2 regions of the Halobacillus sp. Cin3 genome follow, and region 2 is predicted to be linked to the other one. Evidence: predicted binding sites of a transcription regulator. Region 2 holds the regulator's gene; the other holds the start of a gene.
What was found. The regulator NrdR, encoded in region 2, represses ribonucleotide reductase genes. The targets are predictions, from matches to a motif close to AACACNATATATNGTGTT.
Positions count from the first base shown of each region.

Region 1: QMA39_RS06335 (vitamin B12-dependent ribonucleotide reductase) is a predicted target of NrdR. The motif match lies at 7,804-7,821, and genes of this name have one in related genera.

Region 1 is NZ_CAMZMV010000001.1:1,177,599-1,189,973, reverse strand. Features, by position in the region: gene QMA39_RS06375 (shikimate kinase) at 1-86, shown strand, start outside; gene QMA39_RS06370 (YqzE family protein) at 137-322, shown strand; gene QMA39_RS06365 (YqhG family protein) at 338-1,153, opposite strand; gene QMA39_RS06360 (SNF2-related protein) at 1,150-2,793, opposite strand; glycine riboswitch at 2,954-3,041, shown strand; gene gcvT (glycine cleavage system aminomethyltransferase GcvT) at 3,197-4,297, shown strand; gene gcvPA (aminomethyl-transferring glycine dehydrogenase subunit GcvPA) at 4,319-5,668, shown strand; gene gcvPB (aminomethyl-transferring glycine dehydrogenase subunit GcvPB) at 5,661-7,121, shown strand; gene QMA39_RS06340 (rhodanese-like domain-containing protein) at 7,176-7,556, opposite strand; gene QMA39_RS06335 (vitamin B12-dependent ribonucleotide reductase) at 7,928-10,498, shown strand; gene mntR (transcriptional regulator MntR) at 10,657-11,088, shown strand; gene QMA39_RS06325 (patatin-like phospholipase family protein) at 11,230-12,120, shown strand; gene QMA39_RS06320 (SA1362 family protein) at 12,131-12,375, opposite strand, start outside.
Region 2 is NZ_CAMZMV010000001.1:1,419,635-1,432,009, forward strand. Features, by position in the region: gene rplT (50S ribosomal protein L20) at 49-405, opposite strand; gene rpmI (50S ribosomal protein L35) at 436-633, opposite strand; gene infC (translation initiation factor IF-3) at 667-1,170, opposite strand; ribosomal protein L20 leader region at 1,252-1,376, opposite strand; gene thrS (threonine--tRNA ligase) at 1,655-3,601, opposite strand; gene ytxC (sporulation protein YtxC) at 3,936-4,745, opposite strand; gene dnaI (primosomal protein DnaI) at 4,901-5,833, opposite strand; gene QMA39_RS07615 (DnaD domain protein) at 5,851-7,203, opposite strand; gene nrdR (transcriptional regulator NrdR) at 7,262-7,726, opposite strand; gene QMA39_RS07625 (cytosolic protein) at 7,766-8,140, opposite strand; gene speD (adenosylmethionine decarboxylase) at 8,307-8,684, opposite strand; gene QMA39_RS07635 (glyceraldehyde-3-phosphate dehydrogenase) at 8,914-9,948, opposite strand; gene coaE (dephospho-CoA kinase) at 10,080-10,679, opposite strand; gene QMA39_RS07645 (manganese efflux pump) at 10,692-11,288, opposite strand; gene mutM (DNA-formamidopyrimidine glycosylase) at 11,333-12,172, opposite strand; gene polA (DNA polymerase I) at 12,189-12,375, opposite strand, start outside.

The DNA of each region.
Region 1 (12,375 bases), 240 kb from region 2:
ATAAGGAAGCCGCTCATCATGTGGTTGTCGTGGACGACAAAGCTCCAGAAGTCATTGCTGAGGAAATCGCCGCACGTCTAAAATGATGAATTCCCGGGCATACTCATTGTAACTGATGCTTAAAAGAGGGGATTTTATGAACCAAAATGATTATGTAAAGTTTTTGACTCAGGAAATGGTCAAATACATGCAGTTGTCCAAAGAAGAAAAGAAACAGCGAAAGCGGGAAAAACCTTCAAAGAAATCGTCTGTTTACTGGTTTGGATTGATTCCCCTTGCCATACGCATGTTCAAAAGGAAACGGAACATCTCTCATCATTGAAAAAGCCGCTGGTCATCAGCGGCTTTTTTGATGGATCCAGGGAGCACTTGTTTCCTGAGAAATATAAAACAAACCTCCATTAACCACTTCAAGCTTAATGCAGGGCTTATAGCGGGTATCCATCTGGTCACGTTCTTTCGTGAACGACTCGAGATCGATGTCTTCCGACGCATAAAAGGACTCAAGCAGCGCTGTTTCTCTTTGTAAATGTTGATGGGATTCCACAGCCCATTGATTATTTTGTGATGAAATATACGTCTCCACGTGCTTTTCCATCCGTCTGTATGCGTTGGAAAGAGAAATGACAGGCGTCATGGGAAACGTATAGTCTGATACAGTGTTTCCAAACGGGACCATTTCCAGTTTTTCCATCATCTTCAGCATCATCGTTCCATGAATGAGATTCAATCCGATAGATAGTGGCTCATCCCGTGCCTGTTTCCCTCGGTAATGCAGCAGGAAGTTGACGACAAGCCACGGACTTACAGCTGTATGACCTGCATTCTCCGGCGGGATCCGCTCATACAGCCGTGCAGTTTTTCCTTTATTGATGGCTGTTTGATAGAGGGCATGCAGTTTAGGTGTTCCGGCATGAAGGTAGATGCCTTGTTTCTGACTCCCATCCGTCTGGGTGAACGTGAGGCGCATCGGTTCGCCTTCGCGGCCCATTTTTTTCATATAGTGCCAGTAAAAGGGGCGGTTCATGATCTCTTCATCCATCTCACTCGTCAACTGGACGGTGAAATGAGTCGGACCTTTTTCAAGAACCGGACAGTTATATGCGGCGAAAAAATGTTCAACAAATGCAGCGTAGGGGTGGGGAACACTCAACTGGATTCTCTCCTTTCATTAACCGTATGTTCAACGTAACTGACAAGATTTTTTAACTTAATGTCCATTTCCCCCTGACTTTCGGACTGTTTGACAATCGACTGTATCTGCTGCTCAAACGTCCCGCCGGGAATCTGCTCCAAGATGTGATCCAAATCCCCGACCGCATTCTTAAAGACCTCAATTTTTTCGTATAGCATGTGCATAATGTGGTCCTCAATCGTGTTTTCTACAGCAAAATTGTAAATGTTTACATCATACTTTTGTCCGAAACGATGGATTCTTCCAATCCGCTGTTCAAGACGCATGGGATTCCAGGGGAGGTCATAGTTGATCATATGGTGGCAGAACTGGAGGTTGATGCCCTCTCCGCCTGCTTCTGTGGCGACCATCACCTGTGCTTTGTTTTGAAAAAGCTGTTTCATCCAGTCACGCTTGCTCTTGTTAAATTTCCCGCTGAATGGAACAGAGGTGATCCCATGCTGCTGTAAATACCACTGCAGGTAAAACTGGGTGGCTCTGTATTCGGTGAAAACGATGAATTTCTCTTCTTTTTCCTTTATCAGATCCACCATACGTTCAGCTTTAATGTGGTGGGGAAGACGGCCGAGGGCCTCAATGAAATCATCATAAACCGCTTGTTTTTCAGGTGGGGCTTTCTTCTTCAATTGGTTCAAAGACATGTAACAGGCTTCCCTTGAAGAACACAGCTCTTTGGCCAGGGTCAGCCATGTGAACGAAGGATGATCAGCTTTTAACTGTTCAAGGGATTGGTACAGTTCGGCTTCTTCATTTGTAAACGTCAGTCTTTCATTCCTCACTCTGCGTTTAGAGGAATCCAGCCCTGTATCCTTTCTGCGGTTGCGGATCATAAGCTGACCGACAAGGGAGTGGATATGCTGGATATGCTCTTCTTCCTGGGCATGCTTTTGATATTTCTTTTTAAAGTCCGTCAGGTTTCCTAAATATCCGGGCTTCAGGATGGATACAAGGTTAAATAAGTCACTCAGTTTATTCTGAATGGGGGTGGCTGTGAGAAGAAGGCAGTAGGTCTTTTTTAAAGACTGGACAAACTGATAATTCTTCGTTTGATGATTCTTCAGCTTATGGGCTTCATCAATGATGATGAAATCGTATTCCTGGGAAAGAATCTCCTCCCTGTGATGGTCCCTTTTAGCCATATCAATGGATGTAACCGCCACATCCCATTCTTTCCAGGATGCCTGCTTTTTTCTCGGGGATGCTGCCTGGATGTAGAATTTCTCATTCAATTCCTGAATCCACTGATTGACGAGGGATGCAGGAGTAAGTATGAGAACTTTTTCAGCTCGGCCTCGAATCATGTATTCTTTTAAAATCAGTCCGGCTTCCAATGTTTTTCCGAGTCCGACCTCATCAGCCAGAATCGCACGGCCGTTCATATGGTGTACGACGGTTTCAGCCGCTTCTACCTGATGATCCATAAAGTCCACATGAGGAAGGTGATCAAGCGCAAGCAGACCCCCGAATTCCGGCACGGTTTTGAATTGGGCGGCCTGGTAGGCCAGTTTAAATCCTTCCCAGGAGGCCAGATGTTCCGATTGGTCAAGGTGGCTGGACAGAGAGTGAATGAACGTTTGATCTGGATGAATAGTAAACATGGAAACAACCCTCCGTATTCCGATATTTTAAGATTGTGAATTGTTGTAGAATTTTCGTGTTCTTTGCTGGAGACGCGTGATATAATGAACGGGAAAAGATGTGTCATCCATACATTACACGATAGTATGCCCGGTAAAATCTAGGAAAATACAAACGCGAATGACTGCAGAGGGAGAGACCCTTGTAAGGGCGCCGAAGGAGCAAGCAGAATTGTGAATCTCTCAGGCAAAAAGACCTCTGCAGGACGCAGCTCTGGAGAGCGTCTGCCTTCTACGGGCAGACCACCCAAGAAGCAAACACCCTCTACAGGTGTGAAACTTTCTGGTTCACGGACAGAGACTCCCGCTCATAGCGGAGGAGTCTCTTTTTTTATGGGCAGAACGACGTAAAGGAGTGGTTGAATTGACAGAATTGAAACGAACACCTTTATATGCAGAGTATGAAAAGCTTGGAGCGAAAACCATTGATTTCGGAGGCTGGGATCTGCCGGTGCATTTCTCCGGCATTAAAGATGAGCATGCTGCGACAAGAAATGCGGCTGGTCTTTTTGATGTGTCTCACATGGGGGAAATCATGATCGAAGGATCCGACAGCCTGGCTTTTCTGCAGAAAATGCTGACGAACGATGCTTCTAAGCTCGTCCCTGGAAAAGCGCAGTACACGATTATGTGCTATGAAAATGGCGGGACGGTTGATGATTTGATCGTTTATCACCTTTCTGAAAACACGTATCTATTAGTCGTTAATGCGGCGAACAGGGAAAAGGATTTTGAATGGCTTCAACGTCACGCAGAGGGCGATGTGTCAGTGAGAGACGTTTCCGATGCATATGTTCAACTGGCTGTCCAAGGGCCGAAGGCAGAAAAGATTCTACAGAAGCTCACGGACACAGATGTGTCCGCCATTAAGTTTTTCCGATTTGAACAGGGCGTTTCCGTTGATGGAGTGAAAGACAGCGCCATTGTTTCCCGTACAGGTTACACAGGGGAGGATGGATTTGAAATCTATCTTCCTTCAGCTTCAGGACCGGATCTCTGGCAGGTTTTATTAAAAGCAGGTGAGCCGGAAGGGCTGCGTCCGATCGGTCTCGGTGCAAGAGATACGCTCAGGTTTGAAGCGAATCTCGCTCTTTACGGACAGGAGTTGAGCAGAGATATTACACCGATTGAAGCCGGTCTGAATTTTGCCGTCAAAATAAAGAAAGAAGAGGATTTCATTGGAAAGGAAACTCTCATGAAACAGAAAAAAGAGGGGCCCGATCGGAAGCTGGTCGGTATTGAAATGCTCGATAAAGGTATTCCGCGTACTCATTATGAGGTGTATGACAGAGATGCGAAGATTGGTTTTGTAACAACCGGGACCCAGTCGCCGACCTTAGGTAAAAATGTCGGACTCGCGCTTCTTAACCGTGCGTATACAGAGGAAGGGACAGAAGTAACTGTTCAGGTGCGGAAGAGACGCCTGAAGGCCAGGGTCGTCCCGACACCTTTCTACAAAAGATAAATACCTGAGGGGGATGGAACAATGGAATTTCGATATTTGCCTATGACGGAAAAAGATAAAAAAGAAATGCTTGAGACCATCGGTGTCCAGACATCTGAAGAATTGTTTGCTGATATTCCTGAACGCATAAGGTTTCAAGGTGATTTGAATATTAAGCCGCCGAAAAATGAATACCAGTTGATGAAAGAACTGGCGGATACAGCCGGTCGGAACGTCAATCTCAAATCCCATACGTCTTTTCTTGGAGCAGGGGTTTATGATCATTACATTCCTTCCATTGTTGACCACGTCATATCAAGGTCTGAATTTTATACAGCTTACACCCCTTATCAGCCGGAAATATCCCAGGGGGAGCTGCAGGCCATCTTTGAATTTCAAACGATGATTTGTGAATTGACAGGCATGGATGTGGCCAACTCTTCTATGTATGATGGCGGAACAGCACTGGCAGAAGCCGTTAACCTTGCTGCTGGACAGACGAAAAAGAAAAAAGTGCTTGTATCCAAAGCCGTCCATCCAGAATCTCTCGCTGTGATTCATTCCTACGCCAAGGGGCCGGGGGTTGAAATTATCGAAATCGATCACAAGGAAGGCTTGACAGACCTTGAACAGCTGGACCATCACCTCGATGAAGATACAGCTGGAGTAGTCGTTCAATATCCCAATTTCTTCGGCCAGGTGGAGCCGCTTGAGTCTATCCGCCGCCTCGTAGACAAGCAGAAAAAGGCGATGATGATTACTTCAAGCAATCCGCTTGCGCTCGGGTACTTAACTCCTCCTGGAGCGTTTGGCTCTGATATTGTCGTTGGCGATGCTCAAGTGTTTGGAATTCCTGCTCAGTATGGCGGTCCGCACTGCGGTTATTTTGCAACAACGAAAAAGCTGATGAGAAAAGTGCCGGGCCGGCTTGTCGGACAGACGGTGGATGAGGATGGACGCAGAGGTTTCGTCCTTACCCTTCAAGCCCGCGAACAGCATATCCGCCGGGATAAGGCGACCTCCAACATCTGTTCCAACCAGGCATTGAATGCGCTGGCGGCTTCTGTTGCTTTGTCGTCCATAGGAAAACAGGGATTGAAGAAGATGGCGGCGATGAACATTAAGAAGACGTTATACATGAAACAACAGCTTCAAGCCAGGGGCATCGAAGTTTTGTATAAGGGAGCCTTTTTCAATGAGCTGGTCATCCGGTTGAAGAAGCCTGTGAAAGACATCAATCAACAGCTGCTCGAGAAAGGGTTCATCGGAGGATATGACCTTGGACGGACGGAGGAGCGTCTGGCAGGCTGTATGCTGGTTGCTGTTACTGAAATCCGTACAAAAGAAGAAATCGACACCTTCGCAGGGGAAATGGGGGATTTGAATGGCTAATCAAGACTTTCCATTAATTTTTGAATGGAGCCAGGAGAGCCGGACAGGGTTCAGTCTTCCTGAACTGGATGTGCCGGATACCGATATTGATGAGATGTTTGAAGATGCGTACGTGAGACAGGACGCACCTCAACTGCCGGAGGTCAGTGAACTGCAGATTATGCGGCATTACACAGGTCTGTCCAAACGTAACCACGGGGTGGACTCCGGATTTTATCCTCTTGGATCGTGTACGATGAAATACAATCCGAAAATGAATGAAGATGTAGCCAGACTGGCTGGATTCAGCCATATCCATCCATACCAGCCGGAGGAAACGGTTCAGGGGGCGCTCCACCTCATGTATGATCTCCAGGAATCGCTGGTGGAAATTACAGGAATGGATACCGTCACGCTTCAGCCTGCGGCAGGTGCTCATGGCGAATGGACAGGACTGATGATGATTCGTGCCTTCCATGAGGCGAATGGTGATCATCAGCGAACAAAAGTTATTGTGCCTGATTCTGCCCACGGGACAAACCCTGCTTCTGCTACGGTAGCTGGATTCGAAGCCGTGACGGTAAAATCAGACGAACGGGGATTAGTGGACCTTGAAGACCTGAAGCGTGTCGTAGACGAACAGACAGCTGCACTTATGCTGACAAACCCGAACACGCTCGGTCTGTTTGAAGAGGATATCGAAGAAATGGCGGCCATCGTCCATGAAGCGGGTGGCAGGTTGTATTACGACGGCGCCAACCTGAATGCTATATTAGGGTATGCAAGGCCGGGGGATATGGGCTTTGATGTTGTCCACTTGAACCTGCATAAGACCTTCACAGGCCCTCACGGCGGTGGTGGTCCGGGATCAGGTCCGGTGGGTGTTACGGCAGAGCTTGAGCCGTTTCTTCCAAAACCGATTCTTACGAAAAAAGACGGCCGGTACAAATTTGATGACGATCGTCCCCGTTCCATCGGCCGGGTGAAGCCTTATTACGGGAATTTCGGAATCAATGTACGAGCCTACACGTACATTCGCACCATGGGGCCGGAAGGGTTGAAAAAAGTAAGTGAGTACGCTGTTTTGAACGCCAACTATATGATGCGCAGACTGCAGGAAGCATTCGATCTTCCTTTTGACAGGCACTGTAAGCATGAATTTATTCTGTCGGGCCGCCGTCAGAAAAAACTCGGCGTACGAACACTGGATATGGCCAAGCGCCTGCTTGATTTCGGCTATCATCCGCCGACGATCTATTTCCCGATCAATGTTGAAGAAGCGTTGATGATTGAGCCGACGGAAACGGAGTCCAAGGAAACTCTTGATGACTTCATCGACCGTATGCTTCAAATAGCCAAGGAAGCAGAAGAAGAGCCCGAGACGGTTCAGGAAGCTCCTCATACGACAATTGTAAGCCGAATGGATGAAACTCAGGCGGCAAGAAAGCCTGTTCTTCGTCACCCGATGGAATAGAGAAAAACCGGCCCCTTCGCGGGAGCCGGTTTTCCTGTTTTGAGATATGTTCTGTTATTTCTTCGTTTTGATTTTACCGGTCCATTTCTTGAAGCCGCCTTCAAGCATGTTCAGGTCATTGTACCCTTTTTTATGAAGGGTCATTGCCGCACGTGCAGACCTTGCGCCGCTCTGGCAGTACAAGTAGACGGGTTTGTCCTTGCGGATTTCCACGAGCCTGTTGTTCAGCTGTGAGAGCGGAATATTTCTCGCTCCGAGGATGTGACCCCCGTCAAATTCCTTTGGTTCACGGACATCTATCAGCTGAGCTTTGCGGTAACCCTGACGGAATTCTTCTTCAGATATCGTGTTCAAGATTTTTCTTGTCTTGAAGAATCTATACAAACCGAAAGCAATAAGTAGAACTAGTGCTCCGAGTAAGATCCATAATTCCATTTTCATTTCCCCCCTGTTTTCTCTATTCTTTTATCTATTATAGAAGGGAAGGACAGGTATTTCAAAAAAATTTTTCTTTCTTCCTGAAAAAAATGCCGTTTTGAAGGGGATTATATCGATTTAACAGATGCAAGACAGGAAAAATCGAAAAAAAAAGACATGAGAGGTGCTTTCCTCTTATTCCCTGCTTTTTTCTACCTGTATCTTACGATTTTCTGATTGACAAATTTCAACACATTCGTTCAATAACACAATATATGGTGATCGAATAATAAACAAACACAATATATTGATTAAAAATCTGTATATGTGGTATGTTACATATATCAATTATGGAATTGGCTTTTTCAAGATAAGGGAGAGATGCGAACATGCAGACTACAACTTCTAAAGACGTGCATACAAAAATCAACATAGACCGGCTGAATGCCGATATCAGACAGTTCCCACAGGTCCACCCGGTTACGGACAACATGTCCATTACCCACAAAGGGGTATCCAGGCTTGTCATGCTGGACCGTTATGCGTTCAAAGATACAGAAAAGCTTACGTTGTCCGAAGGGGATTTTGTCGTACTTACTGTAAAGGACGATCCAAAGTTTCCAGCCCGCGGCTTCGGTTTCATTCAGTCCGTTGACTGGCAGACCCATGAAGCGTTTGTAAAAGTGGAAGATGAGTTCGTGAACGTTCTCGACCGTGAGGAAGAAAGAGAGACCGGTGTCATCAAACGAAATCTTGATACCATCGATAAACCGCTGGAAGTCTATTATGAGCAAATTGCTTTAAGAAATGCGACAGGACTATCAGAGGTTGAAACAGATCCGGAAAGACAGACGCAGAGCTTTGAGGAATTTTACGAGGAGCTATCCAGCCTGAACTTCATTCCTGCCGGCCGTGTGCTGTACGGAGCAGGATCCAACACGGATGTGACCTACTTCAACTGTTACGTGATGCCTTATATCCAGGATTCACGGGAGGGTATTTCCGATCACCGTAAACAAGTCATGGAAATCATGTCACGCGGCGGTGGTGTCGGGACGAACGGATCGACCTTGCGCCCGAGGAACACGCTCGCCCGCGGGGTGAACGGGAAGTCATCCGGTTCCGTTTCATGGCTTGATGATATTGCTAAACTGACCCACTTGGTGGAGCAGGGAGGATCCAGACGCGGTGCCCAGATGATCATGCTGGCAGACTGGCATCCGGACATTCTTGAATTCATTATTTCCAAGATGCAGAACCCGCGTATCCTCCGTTTTCTCATCGAAAACACGGAAGACGAAACTATTAAACAACTGGCGAAGGATAAGCTGAAATTCACGCCGTTGACCGAAGTGGAAAAAGACCTTTATCAAAGTGTGGTCAATTACAAGCACATTCAGGGTCAGGGTGGTTTTACAGATCAAAGCGTGCAGGAAGCACAGGAAAAACTGGCTCTCGGCGGGACGTATTCCGTTCATAATTCAGAATTCCTGACAGGAGCCAACATTTCCGTCTGTATTACGAATGAGTTCATGGAAGCCGTGGAAAACGACGACGAATACCAGCTTCGTTTCCCTGATGTAGAGAATTACACAGCGGAGGAAATGAACGCCTATAATGAAGAATGGCATGAGAGCGGCGATGTACGTGAGTGGGAAAAACGCGGCTTCGGTGTGCGTGCCTACAAATCCATTAAAGCGAAAGAGCTGTGGAATCTGATCAATGTCTGCGCGACGTATTCAGCAGAACCGGGGATTTTCTTTATTGATAATGCCAACGAAAAGACAAATGCCACAGCTTATGGACAGAAGGTCGTTGCGACCAACCCATGCGGGGAACAGCCGCTTGCACCATATTCCGTCTGTAACCTGGCTGCTGTAAACCTGGCGTCTGTAGCGGATAAGGAAAATAAAACGGTTGATTTTGACAAGCTTAAACAAACCGTTAAACGCGGTGTCCGTATGCAGGATAACGTGATTGATGCTACTCCTTACTTCCTGGAAGAAAATAAAGTACAGGCCCTTGGTGAGCGTCGTGTAGGCCTGGGTGTCATGGGTCTCCATGATCTTCTGATCTATTGTGAAACAACCTATGGATCAGAAGAAGGCAACAAACTGGTGGATGAAATCTTCGAAACGATTGCTGTAACCGCCTACCGCGCATCCATTGAACTTGCAAAGGAGAAAGGCAGCTTCCCGTTCCTTGTCGGAGCAACGGATGATGAAACACGACAGCTTCGTGAAAACTTTATTCAGACAGGGTATATGAAGCAGATGCCGGAAGACATTCGACAGGATGTTCTGGCTTATGGAATCCGTAACTCCCACCTGCTTACTGTAGCTCCAACCGGAAGTACAGGAACAATGGTAGGAGTGAGTACAGGTCTTGAGCCATACTTCTCTTTCTCCTACTACCGCAGTGGTCGTTTAGGCAAGTTTATTGAAGTGAAGGCGGATATCCTTCAGGAGTATCTGGATGCGCATCCAGAGCAGGATCCGGAGCAGCTTCCTGAATGGTTTGTGACGGCGATGACGATGTCTCCGGAAGCCCACGCTGATACACAGTGCGTCATTCAGCGCTGGGTCGACAGCAGTATCTCCAAGACGGTCAATGCACCGAAAGGATATACGGTCGAACAAGTGGAAAGCGTCTATCAGCGCCTGTACCGTGGCGGTGCCAAAGGTGGTACAGTGTACGTGGATGGGAGCCGTGACAGCCAGGTGCTTACTTTGAAAGCCGAGGAAAACGCTTTTGATGGAGAGCAGACGGAACTGTTTGAAGATGACAAGCGTCCTCGTGTTGTCCTGGTCGATACAGTTCATGAACTGGATAAGACTAACGTGACAATCGGATCAGAAGTCGGCGATACATGCCCGGTCTGCCGTCAAGGAACCGTGGAAGACATCGGTGGCTGTAACACATGTACCAACTGTAATGCTCAGTTGAAGTGCGGTTTGTAATAAATAAAAGAACAGCCCTTCAGATTTGAAGGGCTGTTTTTTATGTTAAACAGAGGCTGCTTGTATCGCATAAGAAACTAGTGTATCATTTTTCTATGTAGTCATCAGCAGATCACAAGCGTTATATCTACATAAAGACAGGGTATTGGAGGTTCATCATGCCAACACCAAGCATGGAAGATTATATTGAACAAATTTATATACTCATTGAAGAAAAGGGTTATGCCCGCGTCTCGGATATTGCTGAGAACCTGGATGTTCACCCGTCTTCCGTGACGAAGATGGTCCAGAAACTCGATCGCGACCAGTATTTGAATTATGAAAAATACAGGGGATTGATTTTGACTCCGAAAGGGAAAAAAATCGGGAAGCGGCTGGTATATCGCCACGAGCTGCTGGAACAGTTCCTGGAGCTGATCGGAGTAGATAAGGAAAACATCTATGAGGATGTCGAAGGTATTGAGCACCATATGAGCTGGAATTCCATCGACCGCATCGGCGATCTTGTCCAGTTCTTCGATGAGAATAAAGGGTATGTCGAAGCTTTGAGAGAAGTGCAGAAGAAAAACGAAGACCAGAATAACGAATAGAGTGCCTGAGACACGGATGTCCGTGTCTTTTTTTTGTGTCCAACAGCTCATGGGAGGGGTTTTTGAGGAAGGGTGGAATTCTTCCACCTGCGTTCTATTTAGTGGACCCGCTGTTTATAATGAATTAAAGCGGGGTGAAGCATGGTGAAAGTAGATGGGGTGTTTTCTGGAGGTGGGGTGAAGGCACTCGCTTTTATAGGAGCCGTTGAGGAACTGCAGAGTCAGGGCTATGTGTTCAGACGTGTTGCCGGTACCTCCGCAGGAGCGATTCTGGCAGCATTAACAGCAGCGGGCTATACAGCCGGGGAAATCAAATCCCGTCTGATGTCCATGTCTTTTGAAGAGATGATCCATGTTCCACTGACAGACCGCGTCTTCCCTTTTATGAAATGGTTGTTCCTGTATTATCGTCTCGGCCTATACAACGGAGCGCAGATGGAAACCGTAATGGCTCACTGGCTGGAGGAAAAGGGTGTGCGTACGTTTGCAGATCTCCGGCCCGGATCGTTGAAGATTATCTGTTCAGATCTTACTTTAGGGAGGATCGTCGTCCTCCCTGATGACTTGAAGAGCACTTATGGCATTGATCCTGCTACCTTTTCCGTGGCAAAAGCTGTAAGGATGAGCTCGAGTCTTCCATATTTCTTCATTCCTGTGAAGATTCATGGAAAGCGTGGGAAATCAGTGATTGTCGATGGAGGGGTCCTTAGTAATTTTCCGCTGTGGATATGGGAAAAGCAGGATGGGTGCCGGACGAGACCAGTAATCGGCTTAAAATTAAGTGATGAGCCGGATAAGCTTCCTGAACAGAAAATCAGAAACGCCATCCAGATGTTTCATGCGCTGTTTAAAACGATGCAGCGGGCTCATGACTCCCGCTACATTTCAAAATCCATCAGTAAGGATATTCTTTTCATCCCTGTAAGCGGCATTGAAACCACTGATTTTCATATGACGAATGAGGAAAAGGAACATTTGATGAATTACGGACGCCAGCATGCATTGGAGTTTTTAAAAAGGTGGACAAAATAAAATCGAGCCTTTAAAAAGAGGCTCGATTTTTGTCTTTGTTTTTATTTCCTTCAATGACCCGGAGTTGTGGCCCATTGGTTCTTCTGCTTTTTTTGCGTGGGAACGGAGCGGATTTAACAGCTGTTTTGGCAGCCGGACTTTTCTTAACGACCGGTGCAGGCTGTTTGTACTTCTGTTTGGATTGTTTAACGGCCTGTTTGTATTTTTTCATTTCATTGCGGTTGCCGGAACCCCCGCCAAATCCGCGTCCGCGGA
Region 2 (12,375 bases):
AAAAAAAGAGCCATTTCCAACCGGACGGAAATGGCTCTTCTCATAAAATTACTTAAGAGCAGATTTTGCTTGCTCTGCAAGACTTGCGAAACCTTGGGCGTCATTGACAGCAAGGTCAGCTAGCATCTTACGGTTCACTTCGATACCCGCAAGTTTAAGACCGTGCATAAGACGGCTGTAGGAAATGTCGTTCAAACGCGCTGCAGCGTTGATACGAGCGATCCAAAGCTGACGGAAGTCGCGCTTTTTCTGACGACGGTCGCGGTAAGCGTACTGTCCTGATTTCATTACCTGCTGTTTAGCAGTTTTAAATAGTGCGTGTTTTGAACCATAATAACCTTTTGCTAGTTTAAGGACACGGTTACGACGTTGACGTGTCACTGTTCCACCTTTTACTCGTGGCATGGTAATCCCTCCTAATTAAATCAGTCTTTATTAGTCTTTCGGAAGCATATGCTTGATACGGCGGTAGTCTCCTGCAGAAACCAGTGCCTCTTTACGAAGCTTACGCTTTTGCTTAGTTGATTTGTTCGCGAACAAGTGGCTTGTGAAAGCGTGGGAACGTTTCACTTTACCTGTCCCAGTTTTTTTGAAGCGTTTTTGAGAACCTTTGTGGGTCTTCATTTTTGGCATGTGAATTTCCTCCTTTAAACTTGATACTTTGTCTTACTTCTCGCTCAGAGGAGCAAGCATTAAGAACATGCTGCGACCTTCCATTTTAGGCTTGGTCTCAACTTGGGCGACATCTTTGCACTCTTCAGCCAGGCGTTCGAGTACTTTCTGCCCTAGTTCTTTGTGTGTGATGGCACGTCCGCGGAAACGGACAGATGCTTTCACTTTGTCACCTTTAGACAAGAACTTGCGTGCGTTACGAAGTTTTGTGTTAAAGTCGTGGTCTTCAATCCCTGGGCTGAGACGCACTTCCTTCACTTTGATGACGGTTTGTTTCTTACGAGCTTCTTTGTCTTTCTTCTGCTGCTCGAAACGATATTTTCCGTAGTCCATCACTCGGCAAACCGGAGGCTTCGCATTTGGGGCCACCATAACAAGATCAAGATTTGCATTTGCTGCAATATCAAGCGCTTCGTTACGGGATTTAACTCCAAGCTGCTCACCATTTACGTCGATCAGACGGACTTCACGGGCACGGATTTTTTCATTAACGTTCATGTTATCCTTGCTAATATCGAGCCACCTCCAACTAGTTTTAGAAAACTTATATGAGATCTGTCATCGACAAGATTCCTGCTGAAAATAAAAAAAGTGTCGGTACACATTCTGCACCCACACGTATCCTAACATTTAAGGAATTAGTGACCTGCCAACTGCTTTATCAGCGTCGATCAGGTGAGAAGCGGGTGCTCCTACTTGTCTCTAGATCCGTTCATTCAGTTACCTAAACAATAATAGCATGCCTGATGATGCATGTCAACAATCAAATGTTGTTTGTCTGACTACCTAATCAAGGATAATCGAAATCCAGATAAAAATCAATCCTTTTCCTGCAAACCAATACCTGGAGGAAGAAGATCCGGCGTCTGCCCGGAGGTACTCGGCGTGAAAACAAAACGAGATAAAATGATAAAAACCCATACCAGGATGAAAACTCCTCCAACCTGGTATGGGTTTACAAAATCGTCTCCGCTTCTTCTGCTTACTTTCTCAGAAGCTTCTGATCAATTTCATTTTTGATTTCAGACTTGAACGTGTCTACGGACTTTGTAGCAGAATCCTGTTCTCCGTAGCGACGGACGTTTACAGCATGGTCTTCGATTTCCTTATCTCCAACGACAAGCTGGAACGGGATTTTCTGCATCTGTGCTTCACGGATCTTATAACCGATTTTTTCATTCCGCTCATCCACTTCGACACGCACACCAGCTTCACGAAGTTCATCTTCCAGTTTTTTCGCATAGTCCAGATGGACGTCTGCAGATACTGGAATAATTTTCGCCTGGACAGGGGCAAGCCATGTCGGGAAGACACCTTTGTATTCTTCAATAAGGAAGGCAACAAAACGTTCCATTGTCGACACGACCCCACGGTGAATAACGACCGGACGGTGATCGGCTCCATCCTCCCCAACGTATGTCAGATCAAAGCGTTCTGGAAGGTGGAAGTCCAGCTGGACAGTCGAAAGCGTTTCGTCCTTACCAAGCGCCGTTTTCACTTGAACATCCAGTTTCGGACCGTAGAAAGCAGCTTCTCCTTCGGCTTCCACATACTCCAGTTTCATGTCTTCCATCGTTTCTTTCAGCATCCCCTGCGCTTTATCCCACATGGCATCATTGTCGATGTACTTTTCCTTATCCTCTGGGTCACGGTAGGACAGACGGAAATAGTAATCGTTGATACCGAAATCGCGGTACACTTCCTGAACGAGACGAACAACACGCTTGAATTCATCTTTCAGCTGATCCGGGCGGGCAAAAATATGCGCATCATTCAATGTCATGGCACGCACACGCTGCAGGCCGGCAAGAGCTCCGGACATTTCATAGCGGTGCATCGTACCCAGTTCAGCAATACGGACAGGCAGGTTCCGGTAGCTGTGCATCTGGTTTTTATAGACCATCATATGGTGCGGGCAGTTCATCGGTCGAAGAACAAGGTCTTCGTTGTCCATTTCCATTGTCGGGAACATATCATCCTGATAGTGATCCCAGTGTCCGCTTGTTTTGTACAGGTCAACACTTCCCAAAACAGGTGTATACACGTGATCGTATCCCAGGCGCTCTTCTGTATCTACAATGTAGCGCTCAATTGTACGACGGATGGTCGAACCTTTTGGCAGCCACATCGGAAGTCCCTGACCGACCTTCTGGTTGATCGTAAAGATCTCCAGTTCCTTACCGAGTTTACGGTGATCGCGTTCCTTCGCTTCTTCAAGCATCTGAAGGTATTCATCCAGATGGGCTTTTTTCTCAAAGGCCGTTCCGTAGATACGTTGAAGCATTTGATTGTCGCTGTCCCCTCTCCAGTAGGCACCGGAAATGCTCAACAGCTTGAAGACTTTGATTTTACTTGTCTGTGGAACGTGGACGCCGCGGCAGAGATCAAAGAATTCCCCCTGCTTATAAATCGTCACCTGTTCGCCTTCAGGGATGGCTTCGATCAGTTCAAGCTTCAGCTCATCGCCGATTTCCTTATACTTTTCGATCGCTTCCTCCCTTGAAAGCTCTATGCGTTCAATTTCGTGGTTTTCATCTACAATCTTCTGCATTTCTTTTTCGATTTTCGGAAGATCTTCCGGTGTCAGGGATTCCTCCATATCGATATCATAATAAAATCCATTTTCAATGACCGGACCAACGCCAAGTTTGACGTTTCCATAAAGGCGCTTAACGGCCTGTGCCATCAGGTGGGCTGTAGAGTGGCGCACCACTTCCAAGCCTTCCGGATTTTTATAGGTAAGAATCTCAATTTCCCCATCCTGTTCAATCGGACGTCTCAGGTCGTAAGGTTCGCCGTCCAGCTTTATGGCCAGGGCCTGCTTTTTCAAGCCTGAAGAAATCGATTTAGCGACGTCTTCCCCTGTGGTCCCTCTCTCAAACTCCTTGATGTTTCCGTCTGGGAACTTGATTTGAATCGCATCCGCCATGTGTAACACTCCTTTTCTAAATAAATATAAAAAAACGCCCATCCCTCAGCATAGTGCTAAGGGACGAGCGTTGTCTCTCGTGGTTCCACCCAGGTTCCCGCATCCTCGCAAGGCTGCGGCTTCAATATCCTTAACGCGGATCAGTCGCTGTCCATTACTCTGAATCATTTCACAGACAGGGCTCAAAGGTGGTAAACGATAAGCCGTTAAGAAGGAGCTTCCAGCCGATGACTCCTCTCTCTGATCATACGCCACTTTCCGTTCGTATCCTTATCAAAGCCATTGATTTAATATGTACGTATTATATCCATTTGCGAAAAGGAAATCAAGGGCTTTAAAAAGGAAATTGCGATTTGGGCTTCCAGACAGCCTTTTCCTCAAAGATATTCATCAGCAGTTCCAAGTTGGAATTCTCCGCCTGATCGGAGTAAATGATGATTTCCTCAGGGGCATGGACGAGCGCCGGCGTGACCGGCCATTCAAGAGGAAGATCAGACACGGCTTCATCCGGGTACTGCTTTTGGTAGAGACGCGTCTCCGAATCACTCAGCGGATTGCCTTCATCGTGGAAGTAAGTCAGTCCATGGTCATCGAGAATATGAAGAAGCTGCACTCCCGTATCCTGATGATGAACACGGTGACGCCATGAATCGACCAGCAGCTGATACGATTCCTCCTGCTTATACTCATCAATGACCTTGCCTGTATAATCCGTAAGGCATCTGTGGACATGCGCCAGACAGCCGGCACTCAAGTCATCAAACAGGACGGTATCCCTTACATGCACGTACTCCTGTATAAAAGACTTGATGTAGTGGTGAATGGGCGGAAGCCGCAGACCTGCTGGAGGATGGGAGTCAAAGTCCTGCTCAATCTCAAGAATGCGCTGAATTTCATCGGCATCCTCGAAGTGATAGGAGAACCGGAGGACCCCTTCCATCCAGGCAGGGATTTTCCTTTTCCTGACAACATGGTGCAGCGCACGCACGACATCCACATAGGCAGACTCCCTTGAGGAAGCATGCATCAATTTGACAGAAAAACGTTTTCCGCTCTCCTCATAAACCCACAGCTTCTGCTCGGAAACGATGGCATTATAAAACGTTTCGGCTTCCAGACGCTTGGAAAAAGATAAGTCAAACACCAGAATTCCCCCTCATCCCGACTTTCCATCCTATGTCTATCATCAATGCTTCCTGGAAGCATAGAAAATATCATCAAGACCGGCTCGTCTTTTCATTGTTATATTTATGAAAGGGATAGGTAAATCATGTCACTGACCTTCTTGTTCACAAAGATTTATGAACGCCTGTTCTGACCGCCGACATAAACCGTTTCACTCAGCTGTTTGATCCGTTCGGTAATCCGCTTGGCTTTCACCTGTTCCACATCGCCGCGGCTGCTTGTCATCAACACTTTTTCAAGCTCATTCAGCGTATAGTTGGAGGTGAAAAAGACAGGCAGACGCTCCATCATCCGATAGTGCAGGATACTGCCTAATATCTCATCCCTGAACCAGGCCGACTGGGACTCTGCTCCGATATCGTCCAGCATTAACACCGGCGTTTCTTTAAAGGCGGTGATTTTGTCATTGAGGGAATCATCTTTGATGGATGATTTCATTTCCCTTACAAATTCAGGCATATAAATAATCATCGATGGGATCTGCTTGTCACTGAGAGCATTGGCGACCGCCCCGAGGAAATACGTTTTCCCCACACCGAACGGTCCATGGAAATACAATCCTTTTGCAGGAAGCTCATCCCTGAGAGTTTCAATGTACTGGACGGTTTTCGCTACTGCCCCTCCGCGGTCGGGGTCTTCCAGATCCATTCGTTCCAGCGATGCTTCCAGAATTTCTCTAGGCATATGAAGGCTGCTTACCAATGACTTCTGATACGACTGCTGCTCCTGTGAACGCTGGCGTCTGCATTTATCATAAATCAGCTTGACGTCGGTCCCTTCCACTTCCAGCGATGGAACGTATCCGGGCAGGATGTTGATACACGCCTCCCTCGACGGACATTTTTCGCAGTTTTTCGATTGGGTCCTGTATTCATAAAGCTTGATCAAGTGTTTCTCCACCGCTTTTTCATCCAGGCCTTCATTTTCCTGCATCAGACGCTGGACTTCAGCAGAGTCCAGGACTTCCGCTTTCATATGATTGTAGCGCTGCTGAAACTGCTTGTTCTCTTTCATCCATTTTTTCAACGATTGCTGAATGGGCTCCATTCCATTCACCCCTTACTCTAGTTTCCTCTATTGGTCAGCCTCGCGATTCTGGCTGCGATATCTTCTTTATCGACCTGAGGCTCAGCAGACGCTGCGGCATGCTGCTTCTCTTCCTGTTTATTAAACCAGACAGGAATGACTTCGTCTTTTTGGGAGGTCCGTTTCTGTGTTTTCTGACGGCCCCACTGCTGGTATTTCTGATGCTCTGCCTTGGCCAGATTCATGGCCTGGCGCACGGTGGTCACGTTTTTACGCGCCCAGTGGCTGGCAATTTTCTCCATGTAGGATTTCGACAGTTTCATATCCGTTTTCAACATCACATAATGGACAAGCACGTTCATAACCCCGGCTGTGATGCCTTGTTCGGTCATGACATCCCGGATCAGCTTCAAATCCTGTTCCGATGCACGGTTGCCGTTGGATAAATCCTCAAGCAGCTCCCTCGGGGATATCTGCTCGAGCATTTCAATAAACTGGTCTTCCTTGGATCCTGTCGTTTCTTTTTCCATGGACGCCCACTTCTCACGATCATCGACAGAGGCGGGCTGTACATTTTTTTCTTCTTTCATAAAGTCGTGACATGCAGCCTTAAACTCTTCCTCGACTAAGCAGTGATTTTCATCTATGGCCCATGTCACCGCTTTTTCCAATTCAACGTTGGACAAATCATACAACGTCGCCAGCTGTATGATCAGTTTCTTATTCCGTCCCGTCAAGATCCGTTCACTTGGATACATTCTCTTTTGAAGCGCTTGGCGGAGCCAGGTGAAATCGACGCGGCTTTCCGAGGTTCGGGGGCCGCGGTATTCCTGAAAACGCTTCTGCTCAGCAATCACTTCGGTTTCCCTCTGCACAGACTCCATCATTTTATGATGAAACACTTCGTCAAAAGAAGCCGTGATTTCTTCGTATCCTTCCACCGAAGGCTCAGGCTTAACAAACCGGCTTTTTACCTGTTCATACTTGTCCTGACCCAATTCATGGGTCAAGAGAAGCGCGAGCATGTCATCCTGGAAAAATTCCTCCGGCGTAAAAGGGGGGTGAACCGCATAAATATAGACAGTCTGGTCGCTCTCTTCGTTCGAACGATACGTTCTCAGCAGCCCAAGAGCCTCCAGCCTCCCTCTGGCTTGATAAATTTTATCCAGAGGAGCGGAAAGGTAAGCCATCAATGAATGGTGGGTCTGAACCGTATCCTGATCCGCAAGATCCGCTTCAGAAAGCAGTAAATGGTAGAGAGATACAGCCAGACGTCCTACAATCGGCTGGTATAGATGGGATAACGAACGATGAAAATTTCGAGGCATTTCTCCGCCGTTCCTGATTTTAAAACCGTCTACAGGCAGCAGTCTGCCAATGGATTGATTCATCGTCTACACCTCCTTCGTTCATCCAAATCTATGAAAAAGAAAATGAGCCGGCTCAGGCTCATTCGTCATGATCATCTTTAATTAATTCCTTCAATTCGTCAATAAATACGTTTATATCCTTAAACTGGCGGTAAACGGACGCAAACCGGACGTAGGCCACTTCATCAACTTCGGAGAGACGGCCCATGACCATTTCGCCGATATCCTCACTCAGCACTTCTGAAACGCCGCGGTTCCTCAGTTCCTTTTCAATATCGAGCGTAACGGCTTCAAGCTTTTCCACTTCAACCGGACGCTTTTCACAGGCTCTGATCAATCCCCGCATCAGCTTTTCCCTGCTGAATTCCTCCCGCGTTCCCTCTTTTTTCACGACAATCAGAGGGACCTCTTCAATCCGCTCAAACGTTGTAAAACGAAAGCCGCACTGTTCACACTCTCTCCGTCTTCTGATTGTCTGACCTTCCTCTATTGGTCTTGAATCAAGCACCTTCGTGCTTTTGTAGTGACAGTTTGGACACTTCACCTTTGATCAACTCCACATCGTCTTCGTTTCATCATCCAATCATCCGGGATCCACAGCTGTAAACTGCCGGTCCAGCTGTTCATAGAACTGCACGATCAGGTTACGGCTGTAGCCGAAATCCACAGGGCCTCCTGAATCAGTGGTGACCGAAAAGTCCACGGCCGTGCGGAACGGACGGACCATAATAATTGTTGCGACAACAAAGGCCCGCCGTTTTCCTTTATAAGTGATCGTCAGTTCTCCGCGCTCCCTGGAGACGGCTTTGATTTCAGAAGGTGAAGGGAACATTTCTTCCACGGCGCGGAAAACCTCATCATGCTTGGCTTTGTAATAGTGTGTGATAAGGGCCGTGTCCTTATGCTGTTCACTGGTTTCGGAATGAGTGCTGAGATACCTGGAAATAAATGCTTTCACTAATCTGACTCCTTCAGTCCATTCGACATAATCTTAATTTATTTTAACATGACTTTAAAAAATTAGAAACGGTTTTACAGAAGGAGGGAGCAGACAGCTTTATCCAATAGGAAAGCAGAAAAAAAGCCATGCAGAACCTCCTGCATGACTTTCTCATTTTGTGCATTTACAGAGCACGGGCTTCCTTGACTTCTACAGGACCCATTCCTCTTGGTACTTCAACCGTTTCGTTCCGGCCGGCTTCCAAAGCCTCCACAATGTAGTGCGCAGCTACATTGGGATCGATCCGGTCTCCACACGTATACACGTCAATGCTTGCATATCCGTGCTCCGGGAAGCTGTGTATCGTCAGATGTGACTCTGAAATGATAACAACACCACTAACACCGTGAGGGGCAAACTTGTGAAAAGCCACCTCTCTCACTTCTGCACCGGCTTTGAGTGCAGCATCAACAAAAACTTGTTCTATATACGACATATCGTTCAATTTTGATTCATTACAATCCCATAGTTCAGCTATTACGTGTCTTCCCATTGTATCCATAACGGATCCCCCTTTGTACATTAACTTCTTCCCCTCTGAAATTGCGGCCATGTACTACCACGGGGGAAAGTTAGTCCTGAGAGGTCCTAACCCTTTGAGTAGACATGAAGATTTTTGAAATTCAGAAGTTCAAAAGAAAGTATAAAGGGTTTATCCCGTTTTTGCAAGATATATTTAAGAAGCCTGAAAAGGGTCGTGAAGAGTCTTCACCCGGAATCAGAGGCGTCCTTTAAGACACTCTCGCCGTCCTTTCCTGTTTCAATAATTTTCCCACATATTTCGCCAGATCAACGACGCGGCAGGAGTAGCCCCACTCATTATCATACCAGGCAAGCACTTTCACTTTTGAGCCTTCCATCACCTGTGTGGACAGCCCATCAATGATGGCGGAAGACGGAGAGGTCGTGTAATCAATGGATACCAGTGGTTCATCGCTGTACTCCAGAATGCCTTTCATGTCCCTCTGTGAGGCAGATGCGAACGCTTCATTCAACTCTTCCTTCGTAACCGCTTTCTTCAGATCGACGACTAGATCCACTAAAGAGACGTTCGGTGTCGGTACACGTAAAGCCATTCCGTTCAGCTTTCCCTTCATACTTGGAATGACCTCTCCCAGGGCTTTGGCCGCTCCTGTGGAGGTCGGTATGATCGACTGCGTACACCCACGGGCTCTCCGCAGATCCTTGTGAGGGTTATCCAGGTTCTTCTGATCATTGGTAAAAGAATGAACCGTCGTCATCAAGCCGTTTTCAATACCGAATTCATCTTCCAGCACTTTGACCACCGGCGCCAGACAGTTGGTCGTGCACGAAGCATTGGAAATAACATCATGCGTTTCAGGGGAATAGGAATCCTCATTGACCCCCATCACAATGGTCGCATCGACTTCCTTACCCGGAGCTGTAATGATGACTTTTTTTGCACCTGCATCCAGATGGAGAGCAGCCTCATCCTTCGTACGGAACTTTCCGGTAGCTTCGATTACGATGTCCACACCAAGCTCTTTCCAAGGGAGCTCAGCCGGGTTTCTCGTAGAACAGAGCTTGATTTTCTTCCCATTTACCATTAACCCTTCAGGAATCGTACGTACTTCTCCGTCGAATCGTCCATGAACACTGTCATATTTCACCATGTGAGCGATCGTTTCAGCAGGATAGCTGGCATTGACAGCCACAAGCTCCACGGTATCATCTACTGCCGCCTGTCTGAATACCATACGTCCGATTCTTCCCAAGCCATTAATGGCGATCTTTGTTTTCCCCATGATGTTCCAGCCCCCTATATATGATATACTTTTTTGGATCATTTCTAGGATTAGTATAACATATTGCAAGCGCTTTTGAAGTGGGTTCAATAATTTTACACAAAAATAACACGTCTTTCTCAGACGTGTTATTATACGAGGTCCCACCGGTGAAGTATGTCTCTTAATTGGTGAAAGCTTTCCTCTTTCGTTCCATTATTATCGATAACCGCATCCGCCATTTCCGATTTGCGGCTGACAGGAATCTGCGAAGCGATCCGCTCCTGTGCATCTTCCCTCGATGAACCATCCCGTTCCATCAGCCGTTGGAGCTGTGTTTCCTCATCGACTGCAACGACAAGCACCTTTTCTACATAATCCGTCAGTCCGCTCTCAAAAAGAAGGGGAATATCCAGAACGACCGCTTTGGCCTCTTTTGTTTTATAAGATTCCCGCCGCCGGATCATTTCTTCCCGGACACGAGGGTGAACGATATCGTTCAGTTCTTTCCTTCGTCCTTCGCTGCTGAAAATCACCTTCCCGAGCTTTTTGCGATCCAGTGTTCCATCATCAAAAAGGACGTCTTTCCCAAAAACCCGTACGATGTCCTCGTAGGCGGGCTCACCAGGGCGGACGACATCCCTCGATATTTGATCCGCATCGATGACAGGAATCTCCCATTCATCGAACATGCCGGATACGGTACTTTTTCCACTTGCGATACTACCGGTTAAACCAATGACCAGTGTCATAAAACCCTTCCTTTACGATAGCTTGATCAAGCCGATGATAATCAATAGAACCCCCGGGAGAATAGAGATACTTTCCACCCTGTTCGTCAGTTTTGCCCCGGCCATCATCCCAGTTCCGAGCATAAGAAACGTAGATGAAGCGATAAGTCCACCCGTCAACAGAACAGGGAGACCGATCAGCGCTCCGCTGATGCCTGCCCCTATGGTATCAAGGGAAAGGGCGGTTCCAAGCAGCCACACTTCTTTACCTTGAATCCCTCCGGATTTATCCACATCAGCGGTCACTGGATCATTCAAAACTTTTGCGGGGTTCAGCCAGGGGTCCTGCTGATTTTCGGTATGTTGTTTAAAAAACTGTCTTAAAAAATACATGCCGATACCTATTAAGGCAACAGCTCCAGCCTTTTCCGCCATTTCCGGTTTGACAACTTGAACGAGCAGCTGACCGAAATACGAGGAAAGAAGAAAGACTATACCTGAAACAGAGGCAATCACCACAATGCCACAGAATGCGAGCTTTACTTTTTTCAAACCGAGCACGCAGCCAATCCCGAAGCTGTCGACACTCACGGCTGTAACAAATAAAAAAATGAACATCCCGATGCCCATACCGCCCACTCCTCTAACATGGAAGTGGGATAGTATATGGCTGTTTATTCAGATACGTGAAGCGGCTGGCAGACTGGACAGACGTGTGTGCCCCTGCCGCCGACTTTTGTCTTAACAATCGGTGTCCCACAGTTCTGGCACTCCATATCCTGTTTACCATACACACGGAGCTGCTGTTGGAACATTCCGATTTCACCCTGGCTGTTTAAGTAGGAGCGGATCGTTGTGCCTCCCTGCTCGATTGCCTCCAGAATAACCGTGATGCTCGCTTCCCGGATGCTTTCGGCCTCTTCTCTCGTCAGCGTATTCGCCGTCCGTTCCGGATGTAGTCCGGCTCGGAACAGCGCTTCATCTACATAGATATTGCCAAGACCGGCAACAATGGACTGATCCAGGAGGACCGCCTTCATGTTGCGGCTTGTTTTCAGCAGCCTCTGATGAAAATAATCGAGGGTGAAGGCCTCATCGAAAGGATCGGGGCCGAGCTGGACCAATGGTTTATTCAAGGCTTCTTCGCCCTTTTTAAACGCATGCATCGTGCCGAACTTCCGGACATCGTTGTAGCGGAGCTCTGTTCCATCTGTAAAATGGAAAATCACATGAGTATGCTTCGGTTTCTCAAGCGTTCCATCATAAACGCCGAATTTCCCCTCCATCCGCAGATGGGAAACGAGGGCAATGTCATCAAGGTGGAAAATGAGAAATTTCCCCTTGCGATCAATATCCTTGATGGATTGTCCTCTAAGCAGGTCACCAAAGGCATTGGGATCCTTCGGCTGTTTAATGATGTTCCCCCAGAAAATGGAGACATCCTTTATTTCTTTTCCTACAGTTAAATGCTTTAACGTTTTTCTTACAGTTTCCACTTCTGGTAATTCGGGCATCTCTCATTCTCCTTATTTATTTCGCGTCGTACCATGTATTTCCATAAGAGGAATCCACTTTCAATGGTACATCAAGCTCTACGGTGTTTTCCATAACATCTGCGACGAGCGTTTCCAGCTTTTTAATTTCGGCTTCCGGCGCTTCAATGATGAGTTCATCGTGCACCTGCAGGAGAACTCTTGCTTCCATCTTTTCTTCCTGG